DNA from 2 places in the Pseudoalteromonas sp. S558 genome. Region 2 is predicted to be linked to the other one. Evidence: predicted binding sites of a transcription regulator. Region 2 holds the regulator's gene; the other holds the start of a gene.
The links. Region 2 encodes FliA, which starts transcription of late flagellar genes. Its sites were predicted from a motif close to CTAAAGNTNNNNNNNNNNNNGCCGATA; they were not measured.

Region 1 (4,308 bases), on a different contig from region 2:
GCTGTTAGAACTCAATCTGTACGAGTGCCCACACAGATGATTGCTTTATATTGTTAAAGAACGTTTTGAGTCGCTTTAGCGTCTCAAGGGATGCGAATAATACACCCTTTATTTTTCGAGTCAACACTTATTTTTAAACTTTCTTTTGGAAGATTTAAAACCGAAGTTTTATTTAACTCTCTGAGTCGTTGCTACCTTGCTATGCTTCGGCGTTTCCCGTCTCAGTGGGGTCGCATTATAGGGAGATCCGAAAACAGATCAACCCTTTTTTAAGATCTTTTTACTGTTCGAACAAAAATAGAACAAAACACCATAAAACCATACAAAAACACAGCTAAGGTGATGCTTTTTTACACTGTTTTTTATTATTTAACACAAATACCATTGCTATGTTTGATTAAGACGTTAAGATAGCAAGTTCACAATGTTAAATTAATGTTTATTTCCTGTTTATTGGTAGATCTAAAATGAAATTACCCGATCAAAAGTCTTTTATATTTTCTGTTATCCTTGCCGTAGTTGGTTTTGTTGTCGTTAAATTTGTTTTTGGCAGCTTAGCCTTAGACCCTGCACTATTATTTGGTGCTGGTTTATTAATAGGTGGAATTGTTATCGCAGCAATGTCATCTGAAGGCGCTGAAGAAGTTGAAGTGAAAACTAAGACTCTTTATGTTGGTAACCTCCCTTATCGCGCAAACGAAGGTGTTGTTCGTGCATTATTTGAAGAACAAGGCAAAGTATTTAATGTCCGCTTATTAAAGGACAAAAATACTGGCAAACGTCGTGGCTTTGGTTTTGTTGAAATGGCGCAAGCCGATGCTGACAATGCTATAACAAAGTTAAATGATAGTGAGTTCCAACAACGTACTTTAAAAGTTCGTGAAGCAAAGCAAAAACAAGATGAGGATGCTAATTCAATACGTCCTGAACTTGATCAATCAGCGTAACCAGCTTTACTACTAGCTTAGTACTAAAAATATCAGCCGTTGCATAATATTGCAGCGGCTTTTTTGTATCCGAAGCTTTTTTATTCAACCCACAGTAACTACTAAGTAAATCACTAACACGATTGGCTATTGCAGCTCCAGAATCAAGCAACTGTACTTTTGAATTAAAATACGCGTTTATTGGTTTAGCTAAAATAGGAAAATGTGTACACCCTAGCACCAACACATCAACTTCTTTATTGATCTCTAAACTATCCAGCTCTTTATAAAGCTCATCTGTATCTAGTTGTTGAGTAAAAAAGTACTGCTCTGCCAGCGACACCAACTTAACACTACTATATAAGTTCACCGTTATATGCCTGGCATGTTCTTGAATTAGTTTAGCCGTATATGAACTTGATACAGTTGTAGGCGTGGCAAGAAGCCCGATATGTTTTGATTGACTTAATTGAGCCGCCGGCTTTATTGCAGGTACAACGCCTACAATTGGAATATCAGTAATTTGACGTACCGCACTCAACGCTGACGTGGATGCGGTATTGCAGGCTATAACAATTAAATCGACGTCGAGGGCTTCTTGTTTGATGAAATGTACAAGGGCGCATAAACGATTGATGATAGTTTGTTGTGATTGAGCACCATATGGCAGTAAAGCATTATCCATAAAATAACTGTATTGAGCATGAGGTATGCTCTGCTGAATATGCTCAAGTACCGTAGTGCCACCAATACCTGAATCAAAAACCATAATGTGCACTGACAAACCACTGTTCCTACTGTAAATTAAGAATAGCAGTTTGACATGTCACTTTTGTAAAGGAAAGCAGTTTAACTTTGCGGTGATTCTAGATTAGCCAGCTCATCTGCCGCAGTATTTAGCTGATCCAGGTTTTCAAACATTGCTTTAGTATAATCAACTAATTTATCAATCTCGCTTTGATCTTGATTTAACCATTCCATAATACCCGATAATTGGCTTTGCAGACCCAGATCGGCTGCTTTTGTATAAACTTCTTTTAAATCGTCATTAAAAGGGGCTATTTTTTCCGAGACCGCCTTCTCTGGTATTGGTCTGTATTCTTCGTAGCTTTTTATCGTTGCAACCGTTTTGGTTTGTCTTAAATCCATTGAGAAAGCGACTAACTGTTCGTTATCTAAACTCAACGCTTGCGCTTCTTCAAATGCTTTGTCTAAATCGCCACTAAAAAAAGTTTTACTCACTCCTTGTATGTCTTCCATTAGTTCATTAATCGCTTTTTGTTCATCTTCATTTAAATCACCATTAACCGACATAGAAAATGATAACTCTCGAGACTGCGATGATTCACTTATATACCCTTCACTATTTCCCTGCTTTTGATAACTGCTCGCTGACTGTGACTCAAAAGAGTCGGAGAAGCTAATACTAACTTCATCACCTTCTGCAGTAGTAAATTTGTATTCAGCGTTATTGCTTAAACTAGCGTATTGAGCCTGACTAATACTCACACTCGCCGGTTGTGGGTTAAACAAATCATCTTCAAGCTTATTAAGACCATTAAAGATACCTTCTTTAGACTTATTAATGCCTTCTTCAATATCGGTATTAAATACACCGGTACCTTTTAATTCATCAATTGCATCATCAATCCCCATTTGCACACCTTTGCGGGCTTCACCAAGTATGCCTTTGAGCTTGTCATCATCAGCACCATTAGCCTTCGCATTTTTGAGTGTACCTGTCACAAAATCGAGTACATTTTTAACTACCTCGCCAAAATCAAATAATGACTTATCTGCTTTTTTCTCAGCAACAGGTAAGCCAAGTTGCTCAGCCATCTTATCGCCCAACACTTTTGCAGCAAGTTCTTTCCCGCTTTGTTGATAACTATCTTGAGGAGACTTAATTGTTGGCTGTGGTATCGTTACTTTATTATTGAATTTATTGATATTGTTATTTGGCATAAAGCCAAAATTATTGATTTTCATAATTCGTCTCCTAAGCGTGAGTAATTTATTATCGGCTATAACGTATAAAACTAAAGGGGAACGCACAAAAAAACAGCATTAATTCTAGTCAAAACTAGACAAATACGCCTCGCCCCCTACAATAGCGCCGATAAACAGATCTCAGAGATAAGGTAGTAACGTTAATGGCAGTTATTAAAATCGATACCACACAATACGATGCACAATTAAGCGAGAAAGAGCAGCGAATACGTGCACAGTTCCAACGTTTTGGTGTAGAACAATTAGAAGTATTTAGTTCAGAGCCAACTAACTACCGTCAACGTGCTGAATTTAGAGTATGGCATGATGGCGACGATCTGTTTCATATAATGTTTGATCAACAAACAAAAGACAAAATCCGTGTTGATACGTTTGATCCAGCAGCACCTTTAGTAGGTGAAATAATGCAGGTGATGATTGAAAACCTTAAGCCTTGCGAAATATTACGTCGTAAGTTATTTCAAATAGATTACCTATCAACGCTAAGTGGTGAAATTTTAGTAAGTTTGCTTTATCACAAGCCACTAGATGATGAATGGTTAAATGAAATTAAAGCACTTAAAGAAAAACTGAGCAGTAAATACAAAATTGACTTCATTGGCCGTGCTCGCAAACAAAAAGAAGTGCTGGGTGATGACTTTGTAACTGAACGCTTAACAGTTAATGGTCGCGAGCTTATTTACCAACAAGTAGAAAACAGTTTCACTCAGCCTAATGCTAAAGTAAATATTAGTATGCTGGAGTGGGCACAAAATTTATGTAAACCACTTAAAAATGATTTATTAGAGCTTTACTGTGGCAACGGTAACTTTTCAATTGCGTTAGCTGGTTCGTTTAATAAAGTGTTGGCAACGGAGATATCAAAATCATCTGTACACTCTGCTCAATACAATATTGCTAAAAACAACGTAGAGAACTTAGATATTATTCGTATGTCGAGTGAAGAATTCACCCAAGCTATGAACGGTGAGCGTACTTTCTCTCGTTTAGACGGTATTGACCTTAAAAGCTATGACTGCCAAACCATATTAGTTGATCCACCGCGCGCGGGCATGGATGAATTAACCTGTGACTTAGTGGCTAACTACGAAAGCATAATTTATATATCGTGTAATCCTGAAACCCTTGAGCGTGACCTTGATCTCTTAACACGTACGCACAACGTTAAGCGCTTTGCTATATTTGATCAGTTCCCATATACACATCACATTGAGTCTGGTGTTTTTTTACAACGCAAATAACCAGCCAGAATTAAAGTGCCAGTACTTTTATAAGTGCTGGTATTTGCTCTTCACTAAATACTTGAATACCATTTTTTATTAATAATGCAGCAGTTAAACCCAGTCCTTCGATTTTTACTCCGCGATGCTTT
Region 2 (14,031 bases):
GAATACGCCAGGTAATATTATTCATGCTCTGGAAATTTTGGCATGGATGTTTTTGGGTCTATCGTGCACTTTAATTATTATTGCAGCTATTGATGCGCCATTTCAAAGCTACAATCATAACAAACAACTAAAAATGACGTTGCAAGAAGTTAAAGACGAATATAAAAATTCAGAAGGTGATCCTCAAATAAAAGCACGCATAAGGCAAACGCAAAGACAAATGTCGCAAAAGCGAATGATGCAAGACGTACCTGACGCTGATGTTATTGTTACCAACCCAACACATTATTCTGTGGCGCTAAAATACGATACAGAGCGTGCAGGAGCGCCTATTGTGCTAGCCAAAGGCATTGATGAAATGGCGATGCAGATTCGTAAGGTCGCAATCGGCAACGAAGTACCCGTTGTAGAGTCCCCTATGCTCACTCGAGCTCTTTATCATACAGCTGAGGTGGGCGATCAAATCCCCGATCAATTATTTACCGCTGTAGCTCAAGTTTTAGCGTATGTGTTTCAACTTAAGCGCTTTAATAAAGGGCGTGGAAAACGTCCAACCAAACTTAATAATAAACTGCCTATCCCCGACGCCTATAAATATTAAACCGTTAACTTAGTAACTTGGAATAGTTATTGCTAATTCTATGCAGTGTCAATTTTTTGAAATTGTAGATTTATGAGTTTTAAAGCAGTATTACAACAACTTAACAGAGATAAAAAAGAATATGCCAAAGGGGTAGGTACCCCTTTGCTTGTTCTTGCTGCTTTGGGAATGGTGATTTTACCCTTACCGCCATTTTTACTTGATATTCTTTTTTCGTTCAACATAGCGCTCGCTTTGGTTGTATTACTGGTTACAGTTTATACGATGAAACCAGTTGAGTTTGGTATGTTTCCAGCCGTACTCCTAATCGCAACAATTATGCGCCTAGCACTCAATGTCGCTAGTACGCGGGTAGTACTACTTGAAGGCCACAATGGCGGTGATGCTGCAGGTAAAGTAATAGAGGCCTTTGGCTCTGTTGTTATTGGTGGTAATTACGCAGTTGGTTTGGTTGTATTCTTAATTCTAATTATTATTAACTTTGTCGTAATTACCAAAGGTGCAGGGCGTATTTCTGAGGTATCGGCACGTTTTACCCTTGATGCAATGCCAGGTAAACAAATGGCGATTGACGCAGATTTAAATGCGGGCTTTATTAGTGCAGAGCAAGCACGAGATCGCCGCGAAGAAGTCACACGAGAAGCCGATTTTTACGGTTCAATGGATGGTGCGAGTAAGTTTGTAAAAGGTGATGCTATTGCGGGTATCATCATTTTGATTATTAATATTGTTGGTGGTTTATTTGTTGGTATGATCCAGCATAATTTAAGCTTTAGTAACGCAATGGAAGTGTATACGTTACTTACCATCGGTGATGGATTAGTAGCTCAACTTCCTTCTTTATTACTCTCAATTGGTACTGCAATTGTTGTAACACGTCAAAATGAGTCGCTCAATATGGGCGATCAATTTAAGAAACAACTCGGTAATGAAAAGTCATTATTTATCGCCTCAGGTATATTAATAATAATGGGCTTAGTACCTGGCATGCCACATTTTGCTTTTTTAAGCTTAGGCGCGCTTTTAGGCTACTTAGCTTATTATACACAACAAAGTAAAATTAAAGCGGCTGCCGCTATAGAGGAAGAGGCCGTGAATGGTGCTGCTGGTACTGGCATTGCCAATAAACAAGAGCAAAAAGAACTTGGTTGGGATGATGTACAGCAAGTTGACGTAATTGGCTTAGAAGTTGGCTATAGACTTATTCCACTCGTTGATCAATCGCAAGGTGGTGAGCTGCTCAATCGTATAAAAGGTGTGCGTAAAAAGCTTTCTCAAGAATTGGGCTTTTTAGTTCCACCAGTCCATATACGCGATAACCTGGAGCTTGACCCTAATGCATACAGAATAACGCTTATGGGCGTTTCAACAGGTGAAGGTGAGCTTAAGCATGGCGATGAGTTAGCGATTAACCCAGGGCAAGTATTTGGCCCTATTAAAGGCGTTGAGACTAAAGACCCTGCATTTGGACTCGATGCTGTTTGGATCAAGCCAGATCAAAAAGATGAAGCACAATCTTTAGGCTATACCGTGGTTGACTCAGCGACAGTAGTGGCAACACATATAAGTCAATTACTAACAAACAGTGCGGCATTATTATTAGGTCACGAAGAAGTTCAAAACCTACTAGATATGTTGGGCAAGAGCCACCCTCGTTTAGTTGAAGGACTTGTGCCTGACGTACTACCATTAACCGTTATTGTTAAAGTACTACAAAACTTATTAAATGAAGGGGTCGCAATACGCGATATGCGCTCAATTGTACAAACCCTTGTAGAGTATGGTCCACGTAGCCAAGACCCTGATGTATTAACGGCTGCGGTGCGTATTTCATTACGTAGACTTATCGTTCAAGATGCGGTGGGTATGTCTTCAGAGATCCCTGTCATAACCTTGGCGCCGGAGTTGGAACAGATGTTGCATCAGTCATTGCAGAATGCAGGTGACGAAGGTGCCGGAATAGAACCAGGTCTTGCTGAGCGACTTCAAATTTCATTAAATGAAGCGCATCAAAATCAAGAAATGGCTGGTGAACCTTCTATATTGCTAACGTCAGGAATGTTACGCACTGTGTTATCTCGTTTTGTTAAGTACACCATTCCTGGATTGAGAGTGATGTCTTATCAAGAGGTACCAGATGAAAGACAGATTAAGATTGTTAGCTCGGTAGGCCAACAATAAGATTTAAACAGGGGTTAAACCATGAAAATTAAACGTTTTTTTGCTAAAGATATGCGCACAGTACTTAAAGAAGTTAAAGATGAACTCGGTGTTGATGCGGTTATCATGTCAAATAAAAAACTAGCTAACGGTGTCGAAATTGTGGCAGCTGTTGATTATGAAAAAACGGCCCCAAAACCAGTTGCTCAGTCTCAAAATACAGCAACAGAGCGCTCTAATCATTTAGCGCAATCGCAAAATACGCACAATTTTATAAAACCGGAACCACAGCGTGCACAGCCTTCACCACAGGCTAAAGTTGCAGATAGTTTAGAAGCATTATTGGAACGCCAATCACCTCGACCTCGTTCACCTGAGCTAGCTTCAATGTTTTCACAATCGGGAATTGATACTACCGAAAATTATCAAGAACCTGTAGCTAAACAACGTCCTAAAAATATGTTTTCACATGAAAATGCAGCGCCGATACGCCCTCAAACACAAGCTGATAGCTTAGGTTTTGATGATTTAGAAAGTGATTTTGATGACCTTGAAAGTCCGATAGCACCTCGTCAGCAAGCTAAAAATAATGAAAGCGTAGAGATGACATCTATGCGTGAAGAAATGAATGCAATTCGTCAGCTATTAGAGCACCAAGTCTCAGGTTTAATGCAACAAGATATGGCGCGACGTGATCCAACGCGTGCATGCATGATTGATCGTTTAATCGGCATGGGAATAGGCAAAGATGTTGCTGAGCAAATGGCGTGTTTTGTACCTGATGATGTTTCTCGCCAGCAAGGTTGGAAAGCTTTATTAGCGATGGTTGAAGATCAAATGCAAACCACGAACAACGAAATACTACGTCAAGGTGGAGTTTACGCATTAGTCGGCCCAACGGGGGTGGGTAAAACAACAACTGTCGCAAAACTTGCTGCACTTGGTGCGCAAAAGTATGGCGCTGATAAAGTTGCGTTAATTACTACGGACACCTACAGAATTGGTGCATACGAGCAACTAGCAACATATGGCCGAATTATAGGGTGTAGCGTAAAGCAAGTTAAAGATGCTAATGAATTGGCTGAAGTTTTATATCATTTACGAAATAAACGTCTAGTATTAATTGACACCGCAGGAATGAGCCAGCGTGATTTACGTTTAACCGAGCAATTAAATACGTTAATGCGTAATCAACGTGTCGATATTCGTAATTATTTAGTATTAAGTGCCACAGCACAAATTAATGTATTACAAGAAACGGTAAGACATTTCAAAAAAGTACAGTTAAGTGGTTGTATTTTTACTAAATTAGATGAATCGTTAAGTTTAGGTGAGATTATTAGTATTGCGATTCAAAATCGTCTTCCAATAGGTTATCTTACTAATGGCCAGCGAGTACCAGAGGACATTCGAGTTGCGAATTCAGAAAAACTAGTAAAAAAAGCTGAGCAATTATATTTAAAAAGAATAAAATCACAACATTCACGACATCAATCAGTGGCGTCGAACACAGTAGGGATGTATGATTAACACAGTATTAGATCAAGCAAGCGGCCTGCGAAAAATGAGTCAAAACAATAATAACGGCGTAAAAGTTATCGCTGTGACCGGTGGTAAAGGTGGAGTAGGTAAAACGAATGTTTCACTAAATACCGCAATCGCATTAGGTCAACAAGGTAAGCGAGTTTTAGTTCTTGATGCCGACTTAGGTTTAGCAAATTGTGATGTGATGCTTGGGCTTCGTGTTGAGCGCAATTTATCGCATGTATTATCTGGTGAATGCGAACTGGATGAGATTTTAGTTGAGGGTCCTGCTGGGATTAAAATTGTCCCTGCAACGTCGGGTTCGCAAAACATGGTTGAATTATCACCTTCTGAACACGCGGGTCTTATTCGTGCCTTTAGCGAATTAAATACCGAATTTGATATATTGATAGTAGACACCGCCGCCGGCATTTCCGATATGGTGCTGAGCTTTTCTCGTGCAGCACAAGATGTAATGGTCGTCGTGTGTGACGAACCAACATCAATAACAGATGCGTACGCACTAATTAAAGTATTAAGTCGTGAGCATGGCGTGTATAAATTTAAAATTGTTGCAAATATGGTTCGTAGCCTTCGCGAAGGCCAAGAATTGTTTGCAAAGCTATCTAAAGTAACAGATCGTTTCCTAGATATTTCTATGGAGCTAGCTGCAACGATACCTTACGATGAAAATATGCGTAAAGCGACACGTCGGCAGAAAGTTATTGTGGAGTTGTTTCCAAGCTCTCCAGCTTCAGTGGCTTTTCGAGCTCTGGCAACAAAAGCGGTCAAATGGCCAATACCGAATCAACCGTCAGGGCATTTAGAGTTTTTCATTGAGAAGCTGGTTAACGGCTAATTATGACAACATTGGTAAATAGAGCTATGGGATATCAATCAACACAAAATTTAAATGTGATTGTTGAGAAACATGCGTCACTGGTTAAAAAAGTGGCATGTCACTTAATTGCTCGTCTACCTCCAAGTGTACAACTCGATGATTTAATTCAATCGGGTATGATAGGACTGATTGAAGCGTCAAAAAACTTTGATGCAACTAAAGGCGCAAGCTTTGAAACGTTTGCAGGTATTCGCATCCGTGGCGCTATGCTAGATGAAATGCGCCGTGGTGACTGGGCTCCGCGTTCTGTACATCGTAAAAGTCGTCTTGTTGCTGAAACGATAAACGAATTAGAAAAAAACTTAAATCGTGAACCTACAGATATAGAAGTTGCTGAAAAACTTGATATTTCGTTAAATGAGTACCATCATATTTTAAACGATGTAAATGCAAGTAAAGTGTTGGGTATAGAAGACCTTGGAATTGATGAAGATGTCATAACTCCAGCAGGTCAAGATTTAACACTAGACAAACCTTTTAATAATGTTAAAAATGAACGATTTAATGAGTCTTTATTAAGTGCAATAAAATCATTACCAGAGCGAGATGCTATGGTGTTATCTTTGTACTATAACGATGAAATGAATTTAAAAGAGATTGGGCATATACTCGATGTTAGTGAATCGCGTGTGAGTCAGATACATGGTCAGGCGATGATTAAGCTAAAAGCAAAAATCAATGACTGGATAAACTAGTAGTAAGTAAATAAAGGTTAAGACCTCACTGGAGGATGTTTTGGATAAAAACATGAAAATTCTTGTCGTTGACGATTTTTCAACAATGAGACGTATTATTAAAAATTTATTGCGTGATTTAGGCTTTACGAATGTTCAAGAAGCAGATGATGGTTCGACTGCTTTACCAATGCTACAAAATCAGTCTTTTGATTTTGTCGTGACGGATTGGAACATGCCAGGTATGCAGGGTATTGACCTTTTAAGGGCAATTAGGGCGGATGACAAGTTAAAACATCTCCCTGTTTTAATGGTAACGGCTGAAGCTAAAAAAGAACAGATAATAGCTGCTGCTCAAGCTGGTGTTAATGGCTACATTGTAAAACCATTTACAGCTGGCACATTGAAGACCAAATTAGAAAAAGTGTTTGAACGCTTAGGTTAATTATAGGGAGAGGCTTATGTCAGCACCTGCTGCGCCTCGAATAACTTTAGAACAAGCGCGTCAACTCGTTGTTTTTTTAGAAAACGACGAGCAAGATAAAGCTGATCAATTAATTTTAGATACAGCGTCTAAAGAGCAGTCAGAGATATTTGCTGAAGTTGGCAAGTTAACGCGTCAATTGCATGAAGCTCTAAAAGGTTTTGAGCTAGATTCGCGTTTAACAAACTTAACAAACGATGCAATTCCGGATGCTAAAAAACGACTTAGTTATGTCATGGAATTGACAGAGAATGCTGCAAATAAAACCATGGATGCGGTTGAGGCAAGTCTCCCTATAACTCAGGAGTTAGCGGGTGAGATAGCAGCCATTAAACCGACATGGGATCGGTTAATGAGTCGGGATATAGAGCTTGGTGAGTTTAAAACTCTGTGCCACAGCATAGATAAGTTTATGAGTAACTCACACAATAAAACAGATGAATTACAAAATTTAATGACAAATGTTTTAATGGCGCAAGATTATCAAGATTTGACTGGTCAAGTTATTCGTCGAGTAATTGAGCTTGTAAGAGAAGTAGAAGAAAGCTTACTTCATCTACTCACTGCGTTTTCTGCGCAGGATGTGGGTACAGTTAATATAGTAGAACAACAAAAAACAGAAGAACCGATTGCCGTACAAACATTAGCAGGTCCCGAGGGCCCTATTATTGATAAAGAATCGCGTAATGATGTTGTGTCTGATCAAGATGAAGTCGATGATCTTTTATCAAGTTTGGGCTTCTAAGAGGAGAGTAACTGCATGTTTGAAGTCGATGAAGATATTTTACAAGACTTTCTTGTAGAAGCAGGAGAAATTCTTGAACTTCTATCCGAACAGTTAGTTGAACTGGAAAATAATCCAGAAGATACCGAACTATTAAATGCTATATTTCGAGGCTTTCATACAGTAAAAGGCGGTGCCGGATTTTTAGCTATGACAGAGCTTGTTGATGCTTGTCATGGTGCAGAAAATGTATTTGATTTGCTCAGACAGGGCGTTCGAACTGTAAACTCTGAATTAATGGATGTTATCTTACAAGCATTAGACACCATTAATGAAATGTTTGCGACAATTCAAAACCGTGATAAGCCTGAGCCTGCAGATCCTCAATTACTTGAAGTCCTACATAAATTAGGGTTACCTCCAACGGAAGATGAGTTATCTGGAGCATCTTCTGAAATTACAGCAGACGAACCTGAACAGGCTGATGTCGTTGCCACAGAAAACGGTGACAATAACACTATCAGCTCACAAAGCCCTGACGACGACCCATTTGCATTCGATGAATTATTTAGTAGTTCGGCTTCGCCAGCCGCCGAATCGCAAATTGATGAAATTACAGAAGATGAATTCGAAAACTTACTTGATGAACTGCATGGTAATAACCAAAGCTCTGAGACTAAGAAGCCTGTAAGTACTACTTCTAGTAGTGACATTACTGATGACGAGTTTGATAATTTATTAGATGAGTTACATGGTGTTGGTAGTTTTGGCACTGTTGATGTACAAAAAAGTGAGCCAGTTGCTTCGCATACGCCGCAAGAAACAGCGCCTGTCGCCAATAACTCAGGCTCTTCTGATGATGATATTAGTGACGCTGAATTTGAATCCTTATTAGATGAATTACATGGCAAAGGCAGCGCACCTAAATCTGTAGAAAGTAATCATCCCGTAACTGCAAAGCCTGCACCTCCAAAACCGGCTGTTCAGGCAAAGAAAGTTGAGCCTGCGCCTGTTAGTAAGCCCGCTAATAAGCCTGAAGCAAAAGCACCAAGTCCTGCTGCTCCAAGCCCAGCCGCAGCTCCGAAAAAGGCAGTCGCGCCCGCAGCTGAAACTACAGTACGTGTAGACACTAAGCGCCTTGATCAAATTATGAATATGGTTGGTGAGCTAGTACTTGTGAGAAATCGCCTCGTTAGTTTGGCCACCAATTCTGAAAGTGAAGCGATGGGTAAAGCAATATCAAATTTAGATGTTGTAACCGCCGATATTCAAGGTGCGGTTATGCAAACCCGCATGCAACCGATCAAAAAAGTATTTGGGCGTTTTCCTCGAGTTGTTCGTGACTTGGCGAGAAGCTTAAATAAAGATATCAATTTATTACTGGTCGGCGAAGAAACTGATTTAGATAAAAACTTGGTTGAAGCGTTAGCCGATCCGCTCGTGCATTTGGTCAGAAACTCAGTCGATCACGGCATTGAAATGCCAGATGTACGTGAAGCATCTGGAAAATCAAGAACAGGTACTGTTACGTTATCAGCGTCTCAACAAGGCGATCATATTTTGCTTACTATCAAAGATGATGGTGCTGGTATGGATGCTGAGAAACTCAAGAAAATAGCAATAGCTAAAGGTGTACTTGATCATGACCAAGCAAGTCGACTTTCAAACACTGAAGCTTACAACTTAATTTTTGCACCAGGCTTTTCAACAAAAGAAGAAATTTCGGATATTTCCGGACGTGGTGTTGGAATGGATGTTGTAAAAACAAAAATCACCCAGCTTAACGGTTCTGTAAGTATTGAATCAGAGTTAGGTGTTGGTACAACATTAGAGATTAAAGTACCGTTAACGCTCGCAATACTTCCAACGTTAATGGTTGTTGTTGGTGCACAGACATTTGCATTACCACTTGCTGGTGTTAGTGAAATATTCCACTTTGATTTAACTAAAACAAATGTTGTTAATGGTCAGTTAACTGTTATTGTCCGCAAAAAAGCGGTTCCATTGTTCTACTTGGAACATTGGCTTGTAAAAGGGGCCGATCGTTCTTTGCGTAAAGATCAAGGTCATGTCGTGATTGTTCAAATAGGCACGCAGCAAGTTGGTTTTGTAGTGGACTCGTTAATAGGGCAAGAAGAAGTTGTAATCAAACCTCTTGACGCTTTATTACAAGGCACTCCCGGAATGGCTGGCGCTACAATAACTTCTGATGGTGGAATTGCATTGATTTTAGATGTTCCAAGTATGCTAAAACATTACGCGAACTGACAATAAGTAGGTGTAGTATGCACTACACCTACGTCTAAACTAAATAAGAGAGCTCAATGGTTGTTAAAGTCTTAGTTGTTGATGATTCGAGCTTTTTTCGCCGTAGAGTAAGCGAAATTCTCGAACAAGACAACGATATTAAAGTAATTGGCTTTGCTGTAAATGGTCGAGAAGCTGTTGAAAAAACTGAGCAATTACGCCCTGACATGATCACGATGGATGTTGAGATGCCGGTCTTAGATGGTATCAGTGCTGTTAAAGAAATAATGGCAAGCAATCCAACCCCTATTTTAATGTTTTCGTCGCTAACACGTGATGGTGCTACAGCAACACTAGATGCGCTAGATGCTGGAGCAATGGACTTTTTACCTAAAAAGTTTGAAGACATTGCCCGTAATAATGATGATGCAATAAAGCTTTTACAAACAAAAGTAAAAGAGATTGGCCGTCGTCGCATCCCTCGTTCATTTAAGCCTTTAGTTCCGGCTAAGTTAGCACCAACATCCCTAGCGCCGAGTATAAAGCCATCAATAGTTGCTAAAGAGACTAATATACGCCAGCCAGATAGAAGCTTTCAACGCTCAGCAGTGCAGCCTAAGTCATCAGTAAATGCTTCAACAATTCGCACTAGCGGTAAACATTATCAACTACTTGCGATTGGCACATCTACTGGTGGGCCTGTGGCACTGCAAACTATTTTAACTCAGTTACCAGCTAACTTCCCGCACCCCATTTTGTTGATTCAACATATGCCTGCGGCATTTACACCGGCATTTGCGACGCGCTTAAATAGCTTATGCAAAATTAAAGTAAAAGAAGCACAACAAGGCGATCGTTTACAAGCTGGAACGGCTTATTTAGCACCCGGTGGTCAGCAAATGATGGTTGAGGGGCGTGGAGCTGCAAAAACGTTAAGAGTTTTTGAAGATCAAAGCGAACGAATCACTTATAAACCAAGCGTCGATGTAACATTTGCAAGTGTAGCGAAAGCTTATCAAGGCGATGTGTTAGCAATAGTGTTGACTGGTATGGGAGCTGATGGGCGTGATGGAGCAAGAATGCTCAAACAAACGGGTGCAACGATTTGGGCACAAGATGAAAATAGTTGTGTCGTTTATGGTATGCCACAAGCATTAGTAAATGCTGGGCTAGCCAGTGAGATCTTAGCGCTTGATGACGTAGCTGTGAGAATAAAAAGAGAAACTGGTTGTGGATAAGCTTTCTATTCTAGGGCTACTTATTGCGCTAGGATCTATAGCAATTGGTTACTCTTTGGAAGGGGGCGTTGCATCTGCATTATTTAATGTCCCTGCGCTCGTTATAGTGCTTGGTGGTACATTGGGTGCTGTGATGTTACAAACATCTGCAAGCACCTTTAAAAAAATGCTAAAAATAAGCCATTGGGTTTTTTTCGCTCCACAATACGATATAGACGAAGCAATTGAGCAAGTTAAACGTTGGTCGCACAAAGCCCGTCAAGAAGGCTATTTGGCACTAGAAAACGAAGCGTTTATTCATCCTGATATCTATGCCGCCAAAGGGCTTGGTTTATTGGTTGATGGTTGTTCTGAGCAAAAATTACGAGACACACTCGAAATAGACTTATTACTTGAACGCGACAGATTATTAGAGGCAGGGCGTGTTTATGAAGCAATGGGAGGCTACAGCCCAACCATTGGTATTTTAGGGGCTGTACTAGGACTTATTCAAGCGATGTCTTTCATCACTGATCCGCAAAAGTTGGGTGAAGGTGTGGCAACTGCGTTTATTGCTACAATATATGGTGTCGGTCTTGCTAATATTATTTTTTTGCCGATGGCAAATAAGTTAAAACAACGGATTGAACAAAAAATGCTTTATCATGAAATGCTTGCTGAAGGTGTTATCGCGATAAGCTTAGGTGAAAGCCCGCTAAATATTGAATTAAAGCTTGAAGCCTACCGTGTAGAACGTCCTAACTTAGCCCAAGAGTAATCGCTATGTTACGCCGCCGCTTACGCAATGTCTCTTCAAAAAGCCAACATACCGAACGCTGGTTAGTCTCTTATGCTGATTACATGACCATTATGTTTGCATTCTTTGTGGTTATGTATGCTATTGCAATCAGTAAAGAAGAAAATTTTCAAATATTGTCAGATTCACTTGAACATGTTTTTGATAAATCTGCACGCCAATATTCACAAAATGGTGAAGGTGTAAACGGTAATGGTATTCTTACTGATAGAGTAACTCCTGAACAAGAAGTGCTTTATGGCGAGAGCATTCAAAAACAAGATCAAGGTCCTGAACTACTTGATGGACAAAGTGATACTAGCAATATACAGCAAAAGTATTTAGGAAAACCTTTAGATAGCTTGTTAACAAAATTACAATCAGCACTTATTGACGAAATTCGTGATGGTGAAGCAAATTTAGAGTTAAACCAAGATTGGCTAATTATTGAACTTAGCTCTGGAATGCTATTTTCAAGTGGCAGTTCAGTCGCTCATTTACGAGCTAAACAAGTCGTCAAACTCGTTAAAGATATTATTGCTCCTGTAGATAATTATATTAGAGTGCGTGGTTATACTGATAATGAAACTATTCGTAATGAAATATTTCGTTCTAATTGGGAGTTATCGGTAGCAAGAGCAACATCAATTTTAGTTGAACTAGAAGAGTTAGGAATAAACTCTGCGCGTATGGCAATAGAAGGTTATGGGCAATACTCTCCTCTTGCAGATAATAGTACAGAGCAAGGGCGAGCTGAAAATCGCAAAGTTGTCATTGCACTTTCTAAGTATGGATTACCACCTGTTATTGGCGTTGATAAATCAAAGCCAGAGAGTCAAAAAATAGAACCAGAAATTGAACTCCCTTCAGATGACGATACAATAAAAATAATTCGTTTACCTCATGGTGGTGTCCGCATCACTACTCGTAGCGAACAGTAATTAGGATGTAATGTGAAAATCTGGACTGTGGCAAATCAAAAAGGTGGTGTGGGAAAAACAACAACAGCAGTGAGCCTTGCCGGTATTCTTGCTTTGCGAGGTAAGCGGGTATTACTGATTGATACAGATCCACATGCATCATTAACCTATTATTTTGGTATTGATTCAGAAGATTTAGAAATTAGCGTATATGATATTTTTGCCCGTGGTACAAGCATGCAAAGTGAAGAAATACTTCAATCACTCTGTCCGTCAACGCTCGAGAATTTGGATATTTTACCCGCGACTATGGCAATTGCCACACTCGATAGGAGTATGGGTAATAAATCGGGTATGGGGTTAATATTAAAAAAAACGCTTGCAAAAATTAGTGACCATTATGATTATGCAATTCTTGATTGCCCACCCGTGTTAGGCGTGTTAATGGTTAATGCACTTGCGGCAAGCGAGCGTATTTTAGTTCCCGTACAAACTGAATTCTTGGCTTTAAAAGGACTTGATAGAATGATGCGTACGATGGAGTTAATGCAAACCTCGCAAGCGAAAAATTATGAATATACTATAATTCCTACTATGTACGATAAACGGACTAAAGCATCTTTAGAAGCTTATAAGACTTTGCAAGATACCTATAAAGATAAGGTGTGGCCAGGGGTTATTCCCGTAGATACAAAGCTAAGGGATGCGAGCTTTGCGCAAAAAGTACCCATTGAGTTTTGTCCTCGATCCCGAGGTGTGTTTGCTTATAAAGCACTATTAGACTATTTAATTGAACAAGGTTGATAAATGAGTAAGCAATTATTTGCTAATGAAAAAGTAATGACTCAATATTTAGGTGCATTGTTACGTGACGATGGGCCTATAGATAACCTAGAGCCTGTCGCAAAATTGCTTGAAAAAATACCTAATGGGACAGAACAAGAACAGTTACAGACTAAAGAGAGTAATGTAACTGAAAAGACTGATGAACAAATTCAATCAGTAGTAGCACCCAAGCCTTTACCGAGTGAAAAGGTTGTTACAGATAAAATTATTGATGTAACAGATAATACCGCAGCGCAATTATCAGAAAAGCCTTCACAGGCACTGAAAACGCAAAGCCAAGAAGATTATTTTGAAGGCGAATTTCAGGCATTGTTTTTTGAAGTTGCAGGGTTAACGCTTGCTGTGCCATTAAAGTCACTGGGTGGAATTCATCAGTTAAGTGAAGTAAATCATCTGTTTGGTAAGCCAAAGTGGTTTAAAGGCGTTATGCTTAACAGAGATGAGAAGCTAAATGTTGTTGATACCGCTCGTTGGGTCATGCCTGAAAAGTATGATGAAAAGTTAGAGGCATCTCTTAATTATCAATATTTAATCACGCTAGGCGATAGCCAGTGGGGATTATTGGCTGAAAAGTTAATAAATAACATTACATTGAGTAAAGAAGATGTAAAATGGAATACTAATAAAGGTAAGCGTCCATGGCTTGCCGGTGTTATTAAAGAAAAAATGTGTGCTTTAATAGATGTAGATAATTTAAATGCATTATTAGAAAAAGGCTTAGATAGTCGTCAGTAATAATGACCATTACGGGGAAATAGCATGAATCAAGATAAATTACTGTCAGCAAATAAAAATGCAGATAATGATGAAATATTACAGTGGGTTACATTTAAGCTAGAAGAAGAGACTTATGGCGTAAATGTAATGCAAGTGCAAGAAATATTGCGCTACACTGAAATTGCTCCAGTGCCTGGTGCGCCTTCTTACGTAATTGGTA

Region 1: the regulator FliA is predicted to act here: its motif matches at 2,945-2,971, upstream of CWB66_RS16335 (DUF5610 domain-containing protein).

Annotation. Positions count from the first base shown of each region.
Region 1 covers NZ_PNDU01000261.1:346-4,653, reverse strand. Annotated here, with positions in the region: gene CWB66_RS16345 (RNA recognition motif domain-containing protein) at 468-947, shown strand; gene murI (glutamate racemase) at 910-1,710, opposite strand; gene CWB66_RS16335 (DUF5610 domain-containing protein) at 1,776-2,915, opposite strand; gene trmA (tRNA (uridine(54)-C5)-methyltransferase TrmA) at 3,080-4,177, shown strand; gene CWB66_RS16325 (2-thiouracil desulfurase family protein) at 4,188-4,308, opposite strand, start outside.
Region 2 covers NZ_PNDU01000137.1:11,368-25,398, reverse strand. Annotated here, with positions in the region: gene flhB (flagellar biosynthesis protein FlhB) at 1-601, shown strand, start outside; gene flhA (flagellar biosynthesis protein FlhA) at 674-2,782, shown strand; gene flhF (flagellar biosynthesis GTPase FlhF) at 2,804-4,291, shown strand; gene CWB66_RS10830 (MinD/ParA family ATP-binding protein) at 4,284-5,144, shown strand; gene CWB66_RS10825 (RNA polymerase sigma factor FliA) at 5,171-5,881, shown strand; gene cheY (chemotaxis response regulator CheY) at 5,922-6,305, shown strand; gene CWB66_RS10815 (protein phosphatase CheZ) at 6,322-7,089, shown strand; gene CWB66_RS10810 (chemotaxis protein CheA) at 7,105-9,336, shown strand; gene CWB66_RS10805 (protein-glutamate methylesterase/protein-glutamine glutaminase) at 9,393-10,553, shown strand; gene CWB66_RS10800 (flagellar motor protein) at 10,546-11,310, shown strand; gene CWB66_RS10795 (flagellar motor protein MotB) at 11,316-12,269, shown strand; gene CWB66_RS10790 (ParA family protein) at 12,282-13,052, shown strand; gene CWB66_RS10785 (chemotaxis protein CheW) at 13,056-13,829, shown strand; gene CWB66_RS10780 (chemotaxis protein CheW) at 13,854-14,031, shown strand, end outside.